4 regions of the Rhodococcus sp. GB-02 genome follow, and region 2 is predicted to be linked to each of the others. Evidence: riboswitches for the same ligand, from Rfam matches in the RefSeq annotation. Region 2 holds a riboswitch; each other region holds the start of a gene.
What was found. A riboswitch is a leader RNA that binds a small molecule or an ion and turns the genes downstream of it on or off. The one in region 2 is predicted to bind cobalamin.
Positions count from the first base shown of each region.

Region 1: linked by a shared signal. The riboswitch ahead of ACSW29_RS05080 (CbtB domain-containing protein) and the one ahead of ACSW29_RS07290 (ABC transporter substrate-binding protein) in region 2 are both predicted to bind cobalamin.
Region 3: linked by a shared signal. The riboswitch ahead of cobN (cobaltochelatase subunit CobN) and the one ahead of ACSW29_RS07290 (ABC transporter substrate-binding protein) in region 2 are both predicted to bind cobalamin.
Region 4: linked by a shared signal. The riboswitch ahead of ACSW29_RS11125 (ABC transporter substrate-binding protein) and the one ahead of ACSW29_RS07290 (ABC transporter substrate-binding protein) in region 2 are both predicted to bind cobalamin.

Region 1 covers NZ_JBPUKE010000001.1:1,063,306-1,067,487, reverse strand. The annotation lists gene ACSW29_RS05100 (LuxR C-terminal-related transcriptional regulator) at 1-904, shown strand, start outside; gene ACSW29_RS05095 (HIT family protein) at 943-1,368, shown strand; gene ACSW29_RS05090 (alpha/beta fold hydrolase) at 1,353-2,090, opposite strand; gene mhuD (mycobilin-forming heme oxygenase MhuD) at 2,136-2,444, shown strand; cobalamin riboswitch at 2,533-2,670, shown strand; gene ACSW29_RS05080 (CbtB domain-containing protein) at 2,696-2,890, shown strand; gene ACSW29_RS05075 (CbtA family protein) at 2,881-3,657, shown strand; gene ACSW29_RS05070 (NAD(P)-binding domain-containing protein) at 3,717-4,182, opposite strand, start outside.
Region 2 covers NZ_JBPUKE010000001.1:1,536,559-1,540,740, forward strand. The annotation lists gene ACSW29_RS07285 (class I SAM-dependent methyltransferase) at 1-458, opposite strand, end outside; gene ACSW29_RS07290 (ABC transporter substrate-binding protein) at 459-1,454, opposite strand; cobalamin riboswitch at 1,513-1,693, opposite strand; gene ACSW29_RS07295 (hypothetical protein) at 2,032-2,166, shown strand; gene ACSW29_RS07300 (SDR family NAD(P)-dependent oxidoreductase) at 2,931-3,722, shown strand; gene ACSW29_RS07305 (DUF1214 domain-containing protein) at 3,775-4,038, opposite strand; gene ACSW29_RS07310 (DUF1254 domain-containing protein) at 4,005-4,182, opposite strand, start outside.
Region 3 covers NZ_JBPUKE010000003.1:122,500-126,681, forward strand. The annotation lists gene cobJ (precorrin-3B C(17)-methyltransferase) at 1-64, opposite strand, end outside; gene ACSW29_RS21115 (precorrin-8X methylmutase) at 61-687, opposite strand; gene cobG (precorrin-3B synthase) at 707-1,849, opposite strand; cobalamin riboswitch at 1,901-2,033, shown strand; gene cobN (cobaltochelatase subunit CobN) at 2,073-4,182, shown strand, end outside.
Region 4 covers NZ_JBPUKE010000001.1:2,355,018-2,359,199, forward strand. The annotation lists gene ACSW29_RS11120 (MMPL family transporter) at 1-1,511, opposite strand, end outside; cobalamin riboswitch at 1,581-1,728, shown strand; gene ACSW29_RS11125 (ABC transporter substrate-binding protein) at 1,845-2,840, shown strand; gene ACSW29_RS11130 (FecCD family ABC transporter permease) at 2,837-3,877, shown strand; gene ACSW29_RS11135 (ABC transporter ATP-binding protein) at 3,910-4,182, shown strand, end outside.

The DNA.
Region 1 (4,182 bases), 470 kb from region 2:
TTGGCTCGAACCTGTGGTCAAGATCGCCGGCCTGACAGCACGGGCGCTAACGGCTCTCGACACACTCGACTTCGACGACGCACGTGGGACACTGACCGAACTCGGTTTTCCTTCCGACACCGAGGAACTGTGGGCATTCGTCGTCTATGCGCACTGCCAATTCGCCTTGACCTCCGGCGACCACACTGCGGCACTACTGTTGCTCCACAATGCGATCGAAGCACATTCCAAGCAGTACACGGCTACATCTTTCGCACTCCCACTGATGCAATCCGCCGAGATCGATCTCCTGCTCGCTCTCGGACAGGGGAACAATGCCGTAGCACTGGCCAAGGAGATCATCGATCCTGCCGCCAATCCGTGGACCCTCACGTCGGTGGCACGCCTACGGCAGCGGATCGGCCAGAACGAAGCCGCGGTCGCCCTCTGCCACCAGTTCGACTGGTCCGGCGAGTCGTATCCGCGAGCACAGATGGAATCGCTTCTGGTGCAAGCGGTTGCACACTCCAGATTGGGTGAGCCGCGCCTCGCGGCGCAGGAATGGTCCAGAGCCTGCAGTATCGCGGATCAGACCGGACTTCTGCGTTCGTTCGCGACCATCTCATCGGCGGACGTCGAGAAACTCGAATCGATGGCGAAGTCGAATTCGCGAGCACTCGCCGAATTCGCGAAAACGCCTCGGGCTGACTCCTTTCCGGAATTCGTGCACATCGTGGAGCTGACCGAACGCGAACAGATGGTCCTCTCACTCCTGGCGATCGGAATGGGGTCGGCCGCGATGGCGGACAAACTGTACGTCTCCGTCAACACCGTCAAGACTCAACTACGCACTCTCTACAAGAAGCTCGACGTACACAATCGAAACGAAGCGATCACGAAGGCACGCCAACTGCGCCTGCTGTAGTCCCGGGTCGGATCTGATTCGGACTACATTCTGTAGACATGAGCACCGATACCTGCGTCTTCTGCAAGATCGTCGCACTGACCGAGCCGGCGATTCTCGTTCACGAGAGCGAGACGACTCTCGCATTTCTCGACGCCAGACCCGTGAGTCGCGGACACACTCTGGTGGTCCCCAAGCGCCATGCAGAAAACCTCGATGCTCTCGAAAGCCATGAGGGCGCAGAGATGTTCCGCGTCGGGACGCTCATCGCCGGCGCTCTACGTCGCTGCGACATCGCCGCAGACGGCGTCAACTTCCTGGTCAACGACGGTCGCGCCGCGGGCCAGACCGTGTTCCACTCGCACCTGCACGTCGTCCCCCGCCATCGCGGCGACAAGGCGAAGTTCGCTGCCGGACTTCTGGCCAGACGAGCCGTCGAACTGGAGCAGGTGGGCTCGTCGATCCGCAGTCAGCTCACCGTCTGAAGGAACTTCGTCACGACGTCGCGGTAACGCTGCGGTTGATCGTCGTGGACCAGGTGACCGGCGTCGGCAATACGTACGTACCGGGTTTGCGGCCGCTCGGCCATCTCTCGCATCTGTCCTTCGGGGGTGATGGTGAACTCCCCCTCGATCAGCAAGGTCGGTGCCTCGATCGCCTTCCACTGATCCCAGAAATGCCTCGTGCCCCATTCCTCGGAGATGTCGCGGAAGGTCGACACGTCGCCGTGCAGGTACCACCCGTCGTCGCGACGGTCGAAGGAGTCGAGAAAGTACTGACCGGCGACGGGGCCGAAGAATTCCTTCATCGCGTCCTCGGAAGCAAACGGCTGCGGCCACGCCGAAATCATCTGCGCCCAGTCCGCAGCGGTGCGTCCCCGAAAGTCCGGGGCCATGTCTTCCAGGACCAGCGCACAAACCTTTTCGGGATGCGCGGCGGCGAAGCACCACGCGTGCAGAGCCCCCATCGAATGACCGATCACGGTGATCGGCTCCTCGATGGAGGCAACGGCCGATGCCAGGTCGTCGACGAATGCCTCGGTAGTCAGCTCTGACGGCGCCGGCCTGCCGTGACCGGCAGCGTCGAAGGTGTAGACGTGGCCGAACTCGCGGATCCACGGAACATGGCGACGCCACGTTCGGGAGCTGCCCATGAGGCCGTGCAACAACAGAATCGGTTGGCCCGTTCCACCTTCGTCATGCAACACGAGTGTCACGGTACGCGGTGAGGCTACGCGGGTAATGTCGCTTGCATGGCAGTCGTGAAGATCAATGCAATCGAAGTCCCCGAGGGCGCCGGCCCCGAACTGGAGAAGCGCTTCGCAGCACGCGCTCACGCAGTCGAGAACTCCCCGGGCTTCCTCGGGTTCCAGCTCCTCCGCCCCACCGCCGGCGAGAGCCGCTACTTCGTGGTGACGCAGTGGGAGTCCGAACAGGCGTTCGCCGATTGGCGTGACGGCCCCGCCCGCGAAGCACACTCCGGCGAACGAGCGAAGCCCGTCGCTTCGGGTGCGTCGTTGCTTGAATTCGAAGTTGTCCTGGACGTAGCCGCCAAGAGCTGATCGCGAGCGATTGTGCCCGCTCGTGCGGGCACAATCGACGGTCATCTCGGGTTCGCGCGTTGACACGGAGCGGGCGGTAGTGCAAAAGTTCGCTTGTAAACGCGATGGTCCGACAGGAATCCGGTGCAACCCCGGAGCGGTCGCGCCACTGTAATTCGAGGTGAAGTGCCTTTTCGGTACGGCTATTTCGACAGCCAGACACTTCGGCCATCGCATGGACCTAGGGGACGCGAAAATCCCAGGAGGCTTCGATGGCTCTCGCCTATTCTCCCGATACGTCGATCGATTCGACTCGTCTTGCTTTCCTCGCCGCTGCAGTAGTTCTGTTCGCGATGCTGGCTCTCTACCTGGTCGGATTCGACCAGGGCGCGGTCTCTCGCACCGGCATGTACATGCATGAATTGATGCACGACGGACGCCACTTGATGGGCCTGCCGTGCCACTAGTCGACAATTTCACGAAGCTTCTCATTCGTGGATTGTTGGCTGGTTTGATCGCGGGCATTCTTGCCGGCGGTGTTGCGTTCGTGCTGGGTGAACCACACGTCAACGCTGCCATTGCGATCGAAGAAGCCAACAGTGCAGCCAGTGAGCATGCCGGCGAAGCCGCTGGGCATTCGCACGGCGACGAAGAAGAACCACTGGTGAGCCGCGACGGGCAGCGCGCCGGGCTGTTCCTGGCCACTGCGCTGGCCGGACTCGCACTCGGCGCGATCTTCTCGGTTGTCGCCAACTACGCGCGACGACTCACCGGAATGTCCGGGCCGTTGTTGGCGATCACCATCGCCGTCGGCGGTTGGCTGGCCATCGAGGCCGTGCCGTTCTTCAAGTACCCGGCCAATCCGCCGGCCGTCGGAGACCCGGACACCATCAACCAGCGGACACTGCTGTGGCTGGCTGCCGTGATTCTCGGACTGCTGTCCGTCACAGCGGCCGCAGCGGCGGCAAAGGCAGTTTCAGGACACGAGTTCCTCAGCGTGCGCATCGCTGCTCCGGTGGCTGCGTTCCTGGTGATCGTCGCGATCGGTTACCTCTCGCTTCCCGGCATCAACGAGGTGGGTGAGGACTTCCCGGCAAACCTGCTGTGGGAGTTCCGACTTTCCTCGCTCGCTACGCAGGCGACGCTGTGGCTCGTACTCGGATTGGCATTTGCCTTCCTCACCGAGCGCGCGACCAAGAACGCCGACGTGGCAAAGAAGTACGCCCTTCGCTGAACCTGCTGTGCGCCTTTGTTAACCGCCCGCGGTTGACGAAGGCGCACAGCAGTTCTTTTTCAGCTCAGATGATGCACTTCCTGCAGCCCGTAGACCGGCGTCGGAATGCCCTCGTAGCGCGCCTTCAACTGCAGCGCGAGGTACAGCGAGTAGTGCCGCGACTGGTGCAGATTGCCGCCGTGGAACCAGAGCGCTTCCTGCTGCGTCGGCTTCCACATGTTGCGCTGCTCGCCTTCCCACGGTCCCGGATCCTTGGTCGTGTTCGAGCCGAGGCCCCACACCTTGCCAACCTTGTCCGCGGTGTCCTGACCGATCAGATCCGCCACCCAGCCGTTCATCGAGCCGTAGCCGGTCGCGTAGACCACCACGTCGGCAGGCAGTTCCGTACCGTCTTCGAGGATCACGCTGTTCTCGGTCAGCTCACGAATGTTGCCGTGCGCGAGCTTGATGTCCCCGTTGGCAACCAGTTCGGCCGCACCGACGTCGATGTAGTAACCCGAGCCGCGTCGTAGGTACTTCATGAAC
Region 2 (4,182 bases):
CGAAAGTGATCACCGTTGAGCAGGACACCGTCTGGGCTCAGCAGTTCGCGGCACTGCCGGTACACCTCGACGAGCTGCTGCGGTTGCAACCAGTGCAGTGCGGTCGTCGACACGATCGCCTGAACCGGCGCAGTCACTGCAGTCGGCCAATCGGCTCCCGCCAGGTCTGCGTCGATCAGCTGCAGTCGGCCACCGAAACGAGTCGACGACTGACGGGTGACTTCCAGCAGCATCGGGTCGTAATCGATCCCTACAACGCCGGCGTGCTCGAACTTCTCGAGGATCCGGGCGCTCAGTGAACCCGGCCCGCAGGCGAGGTCGACGACCGTGAAGGGTGTCTGCGCGTACTGCAATTCGAGAACGTCGAGAATCACGTCGAAGCGCTTCTCGCGATCCGCGATGTATGCCGCTTGCTGGTCGTCCCACTGACGCACCAGTTCTCTGATCTCCGCGGACATCTAGACCACACCCAACTGGCGCAGCCCGTCGGAGAGCTGTTCGATGCCACCGACATTGCGGATCGAGGGATCCATCGTCGTGCCTTCGAGGATGATGTAACGCTTGTTCTTCACTGCGGTGAGCTTGCTGGCGACCGGGTCCGATTCGAGGAACGCGATCTTGTCTGCGGCACTGTCACCGTCTCCGCCGCGGTCGAGATCAGCGAGCACCAGCACGGTCGGGTCTCGATCGAGCACACTCTCCCAACCGATTTCGGGCCAGTACTGTTTGTTGTCGTCGAAGGCGTTTTTCGCACCCACCGCATCGGTCATGATTCCCGGTGCGCCGCAGCATCCGGCGAAGTACGGAGTCTTCGTGGCGGCGTACCACCACGCCAGCGTCACGTTTTCGGCTCCCAGTGACGCCGTGGCGGTGGCCGCGCGATCCTTCAGGCTCTCGGTCAGCTCGGAACCTTTGTCTTTGACATCGAACAGTGTTGCCACGTCGCCGATTTCGGAGTAGAGGTCGTCGAGCGTGAGGGCCTTGCTCTGCTCGGCATCCTGACCGGTGCACTCACTGGGCGACTGATACGTCGCGACCCCGAGGTCGGTGAACTTGGTCCGGTCGGCGATGCCTTCCGAGGTGAACGTGTAGTTGAAGGTCGTGTAGACCATGTCCGGTTCGCGTTCGAGGACACTCTCGAATGAAGGGAACTCGGTGTCGAAGGCCTTCACCTGACCACGCGCCTCGCGCAGTTCGGGGAGGACGTCGTCATCGCTCATGGCGTAGCCGGCCATCCGGTCCTGCACTCCCAGCGCGAACAGCATTTCGGCCGCAGGCTGATTTACCGCGATCGCCCGTTCGATCGGTCGCTCCACCGTGACGTCGCGGCCACAGTTCTGGACTGAGGCGCTGGATTGTTCGGCAGAACTGTCGTCGGAGGAACAGGCAACCAACGATGCGCCCAACAGGGCTGCAACGGCAGCGGCGGGTAGGCGAAGTCTGGACAGACGCATGGAATCTCGTTCTCGCAGGGGCTCGTTCGCGGAGCCCGTTACCGTGTGAACAGGCGTCTGTTGACCCCTGCTGCCAGCCGGTATTCGGACTCGAGATCGCCCCACCCGAGCGCCTTCCCAGATTCTCATCCAGTGGCGTAAGCCCGGGCGGTCACCCTCACCGCTGCGCGTCAGTTCCGGATTCACACCGGATTCCCTGACCCCCTGTGTGGGGGTCTGCTGGCACAGAGGAACTTATCACCGCAGTGCACGGCCGGTCAGGTCGGCCGGTGTACGCGATCAGAGCTCGATGGCCAGGTCGTCGATGTCGGTCAGGGTTCCGCCGTCGGCGAGGATGCGCTCGTAGTTCTCGCGCCGACGGAGGTCGATCTCGGTGTTGCTGACGCCCTGCTTCCGGTAGCCGAATATTGCGACGTCGTTTTTGTCGAGCCCGACGGTCGACCGAAGTGCTTCCGGATTGCGCGCATCTCACTGCGCTCACCGGCGCCCGACACTACGTAGCTCTCGGGATCGGCGAGCTCGCTCTCTTTTTCTGGACGACACCGCAATACCCGCGTTGCAATCGATCATCGAGCAGTTGCCTGTCGACGTCGTCGGAATCGGCTGGGTCACAACAGATGACGAGGTCGCCTGCACCGAACTGCCCACGCTCCCCGGTCTGGCGCTTCTGTCCGTGCAGGACCGCGTCGATGACGATCGATCCGCTCGCTGAATCGTAGGAACTCACCGTGTACACGCGCGAAGCGTCGTCGAAGTCCGGCCCGAGATTCATGCGTACCGCCACATTCGGGCGTGACCAGATTGGGTCGTTGGTCGGCTCGCTCAAGCGAGCGGTGATCCTCAGTAGATGGTCGCTCGGTCGCTCCATTGCCTCGACGGTCGCGAGAACGTCGTTGAGTCCGCGATTGTGGTCGGCGCTGCGTAGCACCGCAGTTGGCATCTTGGTTGGCATCTTGGTTGGTGTAGTGCCGCCGACGTCCGGTGCACATGTCATCAGTTGTGCTCCTGGATCGGATTGTTGAGGTGACGATCAGGTTAGTGTTGCCTAAGTAGGTTCAGTTGTCCGGAAGCGACATCTGCTTACCTGAAAGGACACGCTCCGCGAACAATGCGTTTGAGCGACCTGTGCTCGCGCTGCTACCGTGCTTGTGATGTCCATACGCCGCTCTTCTCTCGCTTCCGGCCGTGCACTGCGCACGGCCCGATTCGGCGTAGCGACATTCCGACGGGGGTGTAAGGCGATCGACCGCCGCCCCTCTGGTCTCGTCTGGATCGAAAGAGCCTTGGCCGCACCGGCCGGATCCGTCTGACATTCGCCACTTCGGCGGGCATTGCCTCGCTGAGATTTCGCAGTGCCGCACCTGTTGCAGTGCTGCGCATTTCCCGTACCTGAAGTTTCTCGCGGGTGAGTTGTGAGTGTCGGCGCCACCGAGCCTGGATTACCAGCCAACTCGTTTTCGTGAAAGGTACACAGCAATGAATCGTTTCGAAGGTCGTCGTATTCTCGTCACCGGCGCAGGATCTGGAATCGGGCAGGCCACCGCGCTGCGGTTGCTCGCCGAAGGTGGCCGAGTGGTTGCTGCCGACATCTCCGAGAAGGGTTTGGCGAACACCCGGAAGTCGGCAGAACATGCCTCGACGGAGGGTCGCCTCGACACCCTCGTCGTCGATATCGGTGACGAAAGTTCCGTCATCGAGGTTGTGGGTCAGGCAATTTCGACTCTCGGCGGATTGGACGTACTGGTCAACGCCGCCGGGATACTGCGTGGTGGGCACACCCACGAGACCTCGCTGGACCTGTGGAATCGGGTGCTCTCCGTGAATTTGACGGGCTCTTTCCTCGTCACTCGTCAGGCACTGCCGGCTCTCCTTGCCACCGGCAACGCAGTCGTGGTGAATTTCAGTTCCACCTCCGCTGCCTTCGCGCACCCGTACATGGCCGCGTATGCCGCAAGTAAGGGAGGAATCCAGTCCTTCACTCACGCACTGGCTCTCGAATACGGCAAGCAGGGTCTGCGTGCCGTCGCGGTAGCTCCGGGCAGTGTGAAGAGCGGGATCACCGACACCACGGCGTCGTACCTGCCGGAAGACACCGACTGGTCGCTCTTCGGCAAGCTGTCGCCAATTCTGAGCACTGATCTGGAGTCCGGTGGTGCTCCCATGGCCGGGCCGGAAAGTGTTGCGGGAGTTATCGCGATGCTGGCATCCGACGATGGTGCCTTCATCACGGGCACGGAGATCCGTGTCGACGGCGGCACACACGCCTGATTCTGCGTCCGTCTGACGGCCTACCCCCAGGCAGGCCGTCAGACGCGAGCCGTCATTCTCGCGAGCGAGTGATGGCGGGGACGACGTAGGACTGATCGAGCACGGCGGGCGAAGGCTCGTACATTCTCAGTACCGGTCGGAAATCCCCGCGCGGGGCGGGCAGCCAGTTTGCCTTCGCCGTGAGATCTTTCGGCTCCTCGTGGCTGATCGTGATCGTCAGCGACCAGAAGGCGCTCACCGGCGGAGTGGGGTCGAGTCTGATTGTGTAGGTGTGGGTTCCGTTCAACTGCTCGCCCTGATCGTCGACGTAGGGCATGATGTACGCCGCTTCGTAGGGTGGTTACCCCACAGCCCGCCCGTGGCGGCCGCGGCGCGTTCGACGATGCGTAACCTGGGATCGGCGATCTTGAATTGTGGATCGTCGATTGTGCCGACCCCGAAGTAGTCGAGGTTGTAGTCG
Region 3 (4,182 bases), on a different contig from region 2:
TGACGGTCACCAATTCGGGATCGCCGGGGCCGATACCGACACCCCAGAGCTTGCCTGCACTCATTCGACTTCGCTCGCAATCGCATTGACGACCGCCGCAGTGATTGCGCTGCCGCCGCGTCGGCCGCGGAGCACGAGATGATCGATTCCGCTGGCGTGTTCGATGAGAGCTTCCTTCGACTCGGCAGCGCCGATGAAGCCGACCGGACCTCCGACGATGGCGGCGGGACGGGGTGCTCCGGCTTCGATGAGGTTCAGGAGATGGAACAGCGCGGTGGGTGCGTTTCCGATCGCGACAACAGCGCCCTCGAGCTTGGCTCCCCACAGTTCGAGTGCAGCGGCCGAGCGAGTGTTGTCGATGGTCGACGCCAGCACGGGGACCCGAGGATCGCCGAGGGTGCAGATGACGTCGTTGCCGGCGGGCAGACGCTTGCGCGTGATGCCGGCCGCCACCATCTGGGCGTCGCAGAAGATCGGCGCGCCGTCGCGCAGAGCGGCACGCGCGGCCGAGACGACTCCAGGCGTGAAGGCGACGTCGTCGACGAGATCGACCTGGCCACTTGCGTGAATCATGCGCACTACAGCTTGCGAGACATCCGCCGGGAAACGGCTCAGGTCGGCTTCGGCCCGAATGGTGGCAAAGGACTGGCGATAGATTTCCGCGCCGTCACGGATGTACTCGATCATGTGCCACACGATAGAGGCATCACCGATCGGCCGGATTCACCCGGTAACCGTCACCCGTCGCAATCACATCCGCTACGTCCCCGCGGGGACGTCCGCAGCTGCGGTCGCACCCGGCCCAGTGCTGGCGCCCGACGACGGGCAGTTCTGCCTGCTCTACCGCGGTGATGGCGTCGGTGCGCACATCGGCGAGCGACTTCTCGCATCCTGGGCTTCCGGTGCAGGCGGTGACGTCGAGCCACGGTGAGTTCTCGTCGAAGATCAACCCCATCGGCGCCAACACCCGGACTACCTGCTCGGCAGCCCATTCGTCGAGGTCGAAGATATGCACCGATCGCCACGGCGTCACGACGACGGGTTTGTCGACGGCGGCGAGGAACTCGGCCAGCCGAGCGTCGAGCAGCCCGAATCGCAGGCCGCCGCCCAGGGCAACCGTTCCGTCTCGCTGCTCGAGCCAACCGATGGTGGGCCGTGCATCATGCGTGAGATCTGCCGCGCCGATGGACTCGGCGCTCAGACCCAACTGCTCGAGGGTGCGTTCGATTCCGTCCGGAACCTCGGCCAGGCGCCAGTGCTTGTCGCGGACGTCGAGGAACGATCGAGCCGCCTCGAGGAGCAATTCGACGGCGTCATCTGCATGTACGCGGTGAGTGGTGTGGTGACCGGCGAGCACCAGGGAATGCTCGGTGGCGCTGCGCGCATGGAGGCCGAAATCGCCCCGCAGCCCAGTGATGTCTCCGCGCCCGTCGTCAAGGGTGAACAGGGTTCTCCCCGGCAGATCCGCCAATGCCTGATCCGCTTGGATCGCCGAATCGAGACGGTGGACCAGTTCACGAATGTCGGCGACGCCCCCGATACGGCCGGACAGTGGGGACGCGAGAATGTTGCGTACTCGCTCGTGCGTCGCGGACGGCAGCAGGCCGGCCGAAGCGATTCGCGCCGCGAAGGCTTCGGGGTCCGAGACCGAGCGCAACTGAACATTGCCCCTCGAGGTGAGTTCCATCTGCCCGTTACCCAGATCGCGCGCCGCGTCTGCAAGCGTCTGCAATTGGACCGGGGTGAGGAGACCGCCGGGTAGGCGCACGCGAGCCAGTGCGCCGTCGGCGGCGTGGTGAACTTGCAGTGCACCCGGGCACGCGTCTGGCTGTGAACGGTCCGTGGGCATGGCTCCAGGGTACGACCTGTCATGAGTGCCTTCTGCGGACCGGTAGCATCACCACCACCAGTGACGGCAGTTGAGGAAACCGGTGAAAGTCCGGTGCGGTCGCGCCACTGTAAGTGTTGCTCGAGCGGGACGTGTTTCCGCTCGGAAACACGAGTCAGACCCTCAACCGCCGTCGATGACAGATCTGTGCCACGGGGCGCGAAACCCCAGGAAGGCTTCACCCGTGATTCTTCTGCTCTCCACGTCCGACACCGATCTGCTGAGCGCCCGCGCCAGCCAGGAAGCCGGCGACGGCGTCGCCTATCGTTGGGCCAATCCCTCACGCTTGCTGGTCTCGGAGGACTTGCCGCCCTTGCTCGACGGCGTCGACCTCGTGATCGTTCGTATCCTCGGCAGCCGTCGCAGCTGGGAAGACGGCCTGGAGATGGTCCTTGCCTCCGGACTCCCCGTAGTCGTTCTCGGCGGCGAGCACGCGCCGGACGCCGACCTCATGGAGTGCTCGACGGTCTCCGCCGGTGTTGCTGCCGAGGCGCACAACTACCTGGCTGAGGGTGGCGCGCAGAATCTGGCACAGCTGCACCACTTCCTGTCCGACACCGTCCTGCTCACCGGTCACGGTTTCGAGCCGCCGGCCCACCTGCCTTCCTGGGGGATCGCGGATTTCGCGCCCGATCTCGACTCGGCGACCGGTCCCGTCATCGCCGTTCTGTACTACCGCGCTCAGCACCTGGCCGGAAACACCCGGTATATCCAGGCGTTGTGTGACGCCGTCGCCGAGGCCGGTGGCACAGCGCTCCCGATCTACTGCGCATCACTACGAACCGCAGAAGCCGAACTTCTGACCACTCTGCGCCGCGCCGACGCCATGGTCGTGACAGTTCTTGCTGCCGGTGGCACCAAGCCCGCGACGGCGTCCGCCGGTGGCGACGACGAAGCCTGGGATGTTGCCGCACTCGCTGCGCTCGACGTCCCGATCCTGCAGGGCCTGTGCCTGACCAGTAGCCGCGCCACCTGGGACGAGAACGATGACGGACTGTCGCCTCTCGACGTCGCGACCCAGGTCGCGGTGCCGGAATTCGACGGCCGCATCATTACAGTCCCGTTCTCATTCAAGGAAATCGACGCCGATGGACTGTCCACGTACGTCCCCGACGTCGAGCGCGCTGCCCGTGTCGCCGGGATCGCGGTCCGTCACGGCAAGCTGCGCCACATTCCCACCACCGAGCGTCGCGTTGCACTCATGCTCTCGGCGTACCCGACCAAGCACGCCCGCATCGGCAACGCCGTCGGTCTCGATACTCCGGCGAGCGCAATCGACCTGCTCACCGAAATGCGTTCTGCCGGTTACGACCTCGGTCCGGTCGACGGTCCGGACGCAGTTCCCGGCCTGGCGGCGAAGGACGGCGACGCGCTGATCCACGCCCTGATCGCGGCCGGCGGCCAGGATCCCGACTGGCTCACTGCCGAGCAGCTCGAGGGAAATCCGATCCGAATCTCGGCAGCGAAGTACCGCGAATGGTTCGCCACGTTGCCCGAAGAGCTGCGCAGCGGTGTCGAAGAGCATTGGGGCACAGCGCCCGGCGAGCTGTACGTCGACCGCTCACAGGATTCCGACGGCGAAATCGTCATCGCGGCACTGCGTTTCAACAACATCGTGCTCATGGTTCAGCCGCCCCGGGGATTCGGCGAAAAGCCCGTCGCGATCTACCACGATCCGGATCTGCCGCCGAGCCATCACTACTTGGCGGCCTACCGCTGGATCGCGGCGACGCCTGACGCTGGTGGATTCGGCGCCGACGCGGTTGTGCACCTGGGCAAGCACGGCAACCTCGAATGGTTGCCGGGCAAGACACTCGGCATGTCCAGCAACTGCGGCACCGACGCAGCGCTCGGCGACCTGCCGCTGATCTACCCGTTCCTGGTCAACGACCCGGGTGAGGGAACACAGGCAAAGCGTCGTGCCCACGCGACGCTCGTCGATCACCTGATCCCACCGATGGCCCGCGCCGAAAGCTACGGCGACATCTCCCGTCTCGAGCAACTGCTCGACGAGCACTCCAATATCTCCGCACTGGACCCGTCCAAGCTCCCGGCCATTCGCCAGCAGATCTGGACGCTGATGCGTGCTGCCAAGATGGACCACGACCTCGGCCTCGCGGAGCGGCCCGAAGAAGACGTGTTCGACGACATGCTCCTGCACGTCGACGGTTGGCTGTGCGAGATCAAGGACGTCCAGATCCGCGATGGTCTGCACATTCTCGGGCGCGCTCCCGAGGGCGACGCCGAAATCGAACTGGTCCTCGCCATGCTGCGTGCCCGTCAGATGTGGGGTG
Region 4 (4,182 bases), 820 kb from region 2:
GCTTGGCCGCCGCCGACAAGCAGTTCCGTCCCGTCGGGAGCGGAGATCGCACGCAGATCCGTGACTGCGGCGCTCTGCGATTGGGGCGTGGAGCCCTCGCTGTACAGCGCCTGAACCGCGATGAGTTGATTGGTGCTCGCGACGACGGTCGCCTGACCGATGCCCTCGACCTGACCGGCGGACTCGGCGATCGCTGCACCTTCGGCCGGGGTGAGAGTGTTCCCGTCCTCGGCCTGAAGGATCAACGTCGCGCCGTTACCGGTCTGAGGGAAGTCGTTGACCAACGTGTCCATCGCGACGCGAGCGGGGTCGTTGTCCGGCAGTGCGGTGTACGAGAGTTCTCCCAAACGGGCGCCGAGCAGAGGCGAGGCCATCACGAGCAGCACGGCCACGATCGTCACCGAGACCGCGACCGGACGCTTCATCACCCACGTGACGACGCGGCCCCAGAACTTGCGCGAGCGTTCCTCGCCGCGTTGCGCCGCATCCTTGCGCCACGTCAGGGCGTTGATGCGATGCCCCAGAATGGCAAGCAGCGCAGGCACAGCGGTCAGCGACAGGACTGCCGCGCTCAGTACTGCAGCGATCGCACCGAAGCCCAGAGACCGGATGACGGCCTGCGGGAAAACGAGCATGCCGCTGAACGCACAGATCAGCAGTAGACCCGAGAACATGACGGTGCGACCCGCCGTCAGAACTGTTCGCTGGGCAGCAGCTCCCGGATCCGAGCCTGAATTCAGTTCTTCACGGAACCGGCCGACCACGAACAGTCCGTAGTCGATCGCCAGTCCCAACCCGAGAAGAGAAGCGACGTTGATCGAGAATGAGGACACATCGGTGACCAAGGTGAGGATCCGGAGAACCGCCAATGCGCTCAGGACACTGAGTACACCTACGAACACCGGAACCGCGGCAGCGACGACGCCGCCGAAGATGAAGACCAGCAGCACCAGAGTGATCGGAATGGCGATGGCCTCGGCGACAACCAGGTCTTTCTCGAGTTTCGTGTTGAATGCGACGCCGACGACGGTGTTGCCCGCGAATTGTGCCTCGGCGCCTTCGACTTCGAGCTTCGGCAAGAGATCGGCGAAAGTGGCCGGCGTGACTCCCGAGTCCGGTGCCAACGTGATCGCAACGGCGCCCATGGATCCGTCGTTCGAGAGCAGACTGGCCTTGGCCGCCGCGTCCGTTCCCCAATACGACTTCACCGACGCCGTCGGCACTTCCGTTTTGAACTGGTCGACCGCGGCCGTCACTGCCGGCCCGATGTCGTCCAGGGTCTTACCGCCTGTGGGCGAATAGATCGCGATGATGTCCGGGGTCTGTGGGCCGAGGTTGTCTTCGATGATGTCGGCGACTTTCGCGGAGTCACTGCCCGGATCGATGAATCCGCCCTGGCTGAGCTTGCCGAATACTCCGAGTCCCCACACCCCACTGATGAGAACTATCAGAACCGCGAGGCTCAGTACCCACCATTTCCGGGCGACGACGGTTTGGGCCCAGCGTGTCATGTATCAACTCCGGTGTGTGGGGGCGTCTGGCCAGATCGACTGTAGTGGGCGTTTGGTCTTGAATCGGAAACGTGATGCATACTGCTCGAAGCACTTGCAAGCCACGCGTGTGGGGGAAGCCGGTCCGAATCCGGCGCTGACCCGCAACGGTAGGTCGATTCTCGGTAGTCGCCGAGCGTCGGCAAGCCCGATTACCCACCGCGCGGTGTGCGACATCCATTCGTCGTGGTCTACGAAAAGGAAGTCCAGCAGGAGCTCTGGCCGAGGATCAGTGTGCGGGCGGAGTTGTCTGTCGGATTCTCATTCGTGGCTCAGAGCCCTTACGAGGTCCCCGTGTCACTTCAGTTCTCCCCTTCCCGCGCCGCCACTGTTCTCATCGCGGTCGCCTTGGTTTCGGCAGGTTGTTCCAAAGGTCAGGAATCAGAGTCGGCGTCTGCTGCGGAATCCTTCGCACAGCCGGTGTCCGTGACCAACTGCGATCGCGAGATGACCTTCGATTCGCCGCCGCAGCGCATCGTGTCTTTGAACGGACACGTCACCGAAGCCCTCATCGAGATCGGCGCGGGTGATCGGATTGTCGGGCGGGCTTACAGTGACAACCCGCCAACTGCCGAGACCGCCGATGTATTCAACAAGATTCCCAGCCTCTCCGATACGTTCCCGAGCATGGAGCAGGTTCTCGACGTCGATCCGGACTTCGTGGTCGGAGGAATGACCAGTGCCTTCAACGAGAAGCAAGGCCGTTCCCGAGACGCTTTCGGCGAGCGCGGAATCAACACCTTCCTCTTCTCCGAATACTGTGGCACCGGTTTCCCCGACATCGGATTGCTCGAGAACGACTACACGCAACTCGGTCGAGTCCTGGGCGTCGAAGATTCCGCCCGCGAGGTCGCCGAGGAGATCAGCGATGGTCTCGATTCCGTCCGCGCTTCGGTCGGGGACGCGGCGCCGGTGCCGACCTTCTTCTACGACAGCGGTGACCAGGTTCCGACGACAATCGGCGGAGTCGGCGTCGGTCAATTGGTCGCGGAATACTCCGGCGTCTCGAACATCTTCGCCGAAGGGACAAAGCCCTACATCGACGCATCGTGGGAAGCTGTTGCCGAGCGTGCACCCCAGGCGATCGTGGTCATCGACTACGGCGACAAGACGGCCGACCAGAAGATCGACTTCCTCCGTGCCCAGCCGTTGATGGCGACCACCCCTGCTGTGCAGCAGAACCGGTTCGTCGTGGTTCCTCTCGCTGACCTGTTCGAGAGTTCACGGTTGGTGCGTTCGGCACAGACCATCGCGACAGCCTTCCATCCGGGCGCTGACGCGGCGAAGTGACCCGCACGCGTTACGGGTACGGCGCCCTGCTTGTCGGCTTGGCGATCGGCTTGGCGATCGTACTGGGGTTGGCCGTCTCCTTGGGATCGGTTCGCATTCCCGTCGGTGACGTCTGGGCGATAGTCGGAGCTCGTTTGGCGCCAGGGACTTTCGAGACGTGGTGGACCGCGGCGCGGGAGTCGATCGTGATCGATTCTCGCCTACCCCGTGCCCTCACGGCTGCGGTGGTGGGTGCGTCCTTGGCGATGTCGGGTGCCGTTGCTCAGGCTGTCACACGGAATCCTCTTGCCGACCCGTATCTACTCGGAGTGTCGTCGGGTGCGGGATTCATGGTGGTGCTTGTGTCGGTGCTGGGTTTCGGTGCCGGCCTCCTCGGGGTTTTCACGATTCCGGTCGCAGCATTCGTCGGGGCGATGATCCCGTTGTTCCTCGCGCTGCTGATCGGCGGCCGGTATCCGCAGCCGACCGCGATCATTTTGGTGGGTGTCGCGCTCGCCCAGATATTCTCGGCGCTCATCACCTTTTGCATCCTGGTGTTGGCCGATGATCGGCACGTGACGTCGGTGATGCACTGGATTGCCGGCGGATTCGGAGATGCGCGATGGTCGACGCTGATCTTCCCGACGATGGCGCTAGTCGTCGTCGGTGCCGCGCTTCTGTTCAGTTCGCGATGGATGGACGTGTTGCAGACCGGTGACGACGGGGCTGCTGCACTCGGTATGAACGTCCGACGGTTCCGTGTCTTGTCCTTGCTCGCGGTCTCCGTACTGGCGGGCGCGGCAGTCAGCGTTGCCGGTGGAATCGGTTTCATCGGTCTGCTGATCCCACATCTGGCAGGCTTCATCGTCGGCACCAGAGCAATTCGACTGCTCCCTGCTGCAGCCCTGCTGGGCGCCGTCGCGATGGTTGCCGCGGATACCGCTGCGCGCTCGGTGGCGCAATCCACTGAAGTCCCGGTCGGGGTGATCACCGCCCTCGTCGGTGCGCCGATCTTCGTCTGGATGCTCTACCGGCAGTATCGGAGGCTCGAACAGTGACACAGGCCAGAACAGTGGCACAATCCAGAACAGTGACACTCCCGAAGGACGCCGAAGCTGCGCCTCTGCTTGAACTCGTCGAGACCCGGGCGAGGCTCGGCAACCGCGAAGTCTTGCGCGGCATCACTTTCGCAGTGACGTCCGGTGAAATATTGGGCTTGGTCGGACCGAACGGCAGTGGCAAGACGACGGCACTGCGCTGCTGCTACAACGCTTTGACGCCGACAGGTGGAGCAGTTCTGATCGATCAAGCCGACTCGACGACGCTCTCGCGTAAGGACATCGCCAAAACCATCTCGGCGAGC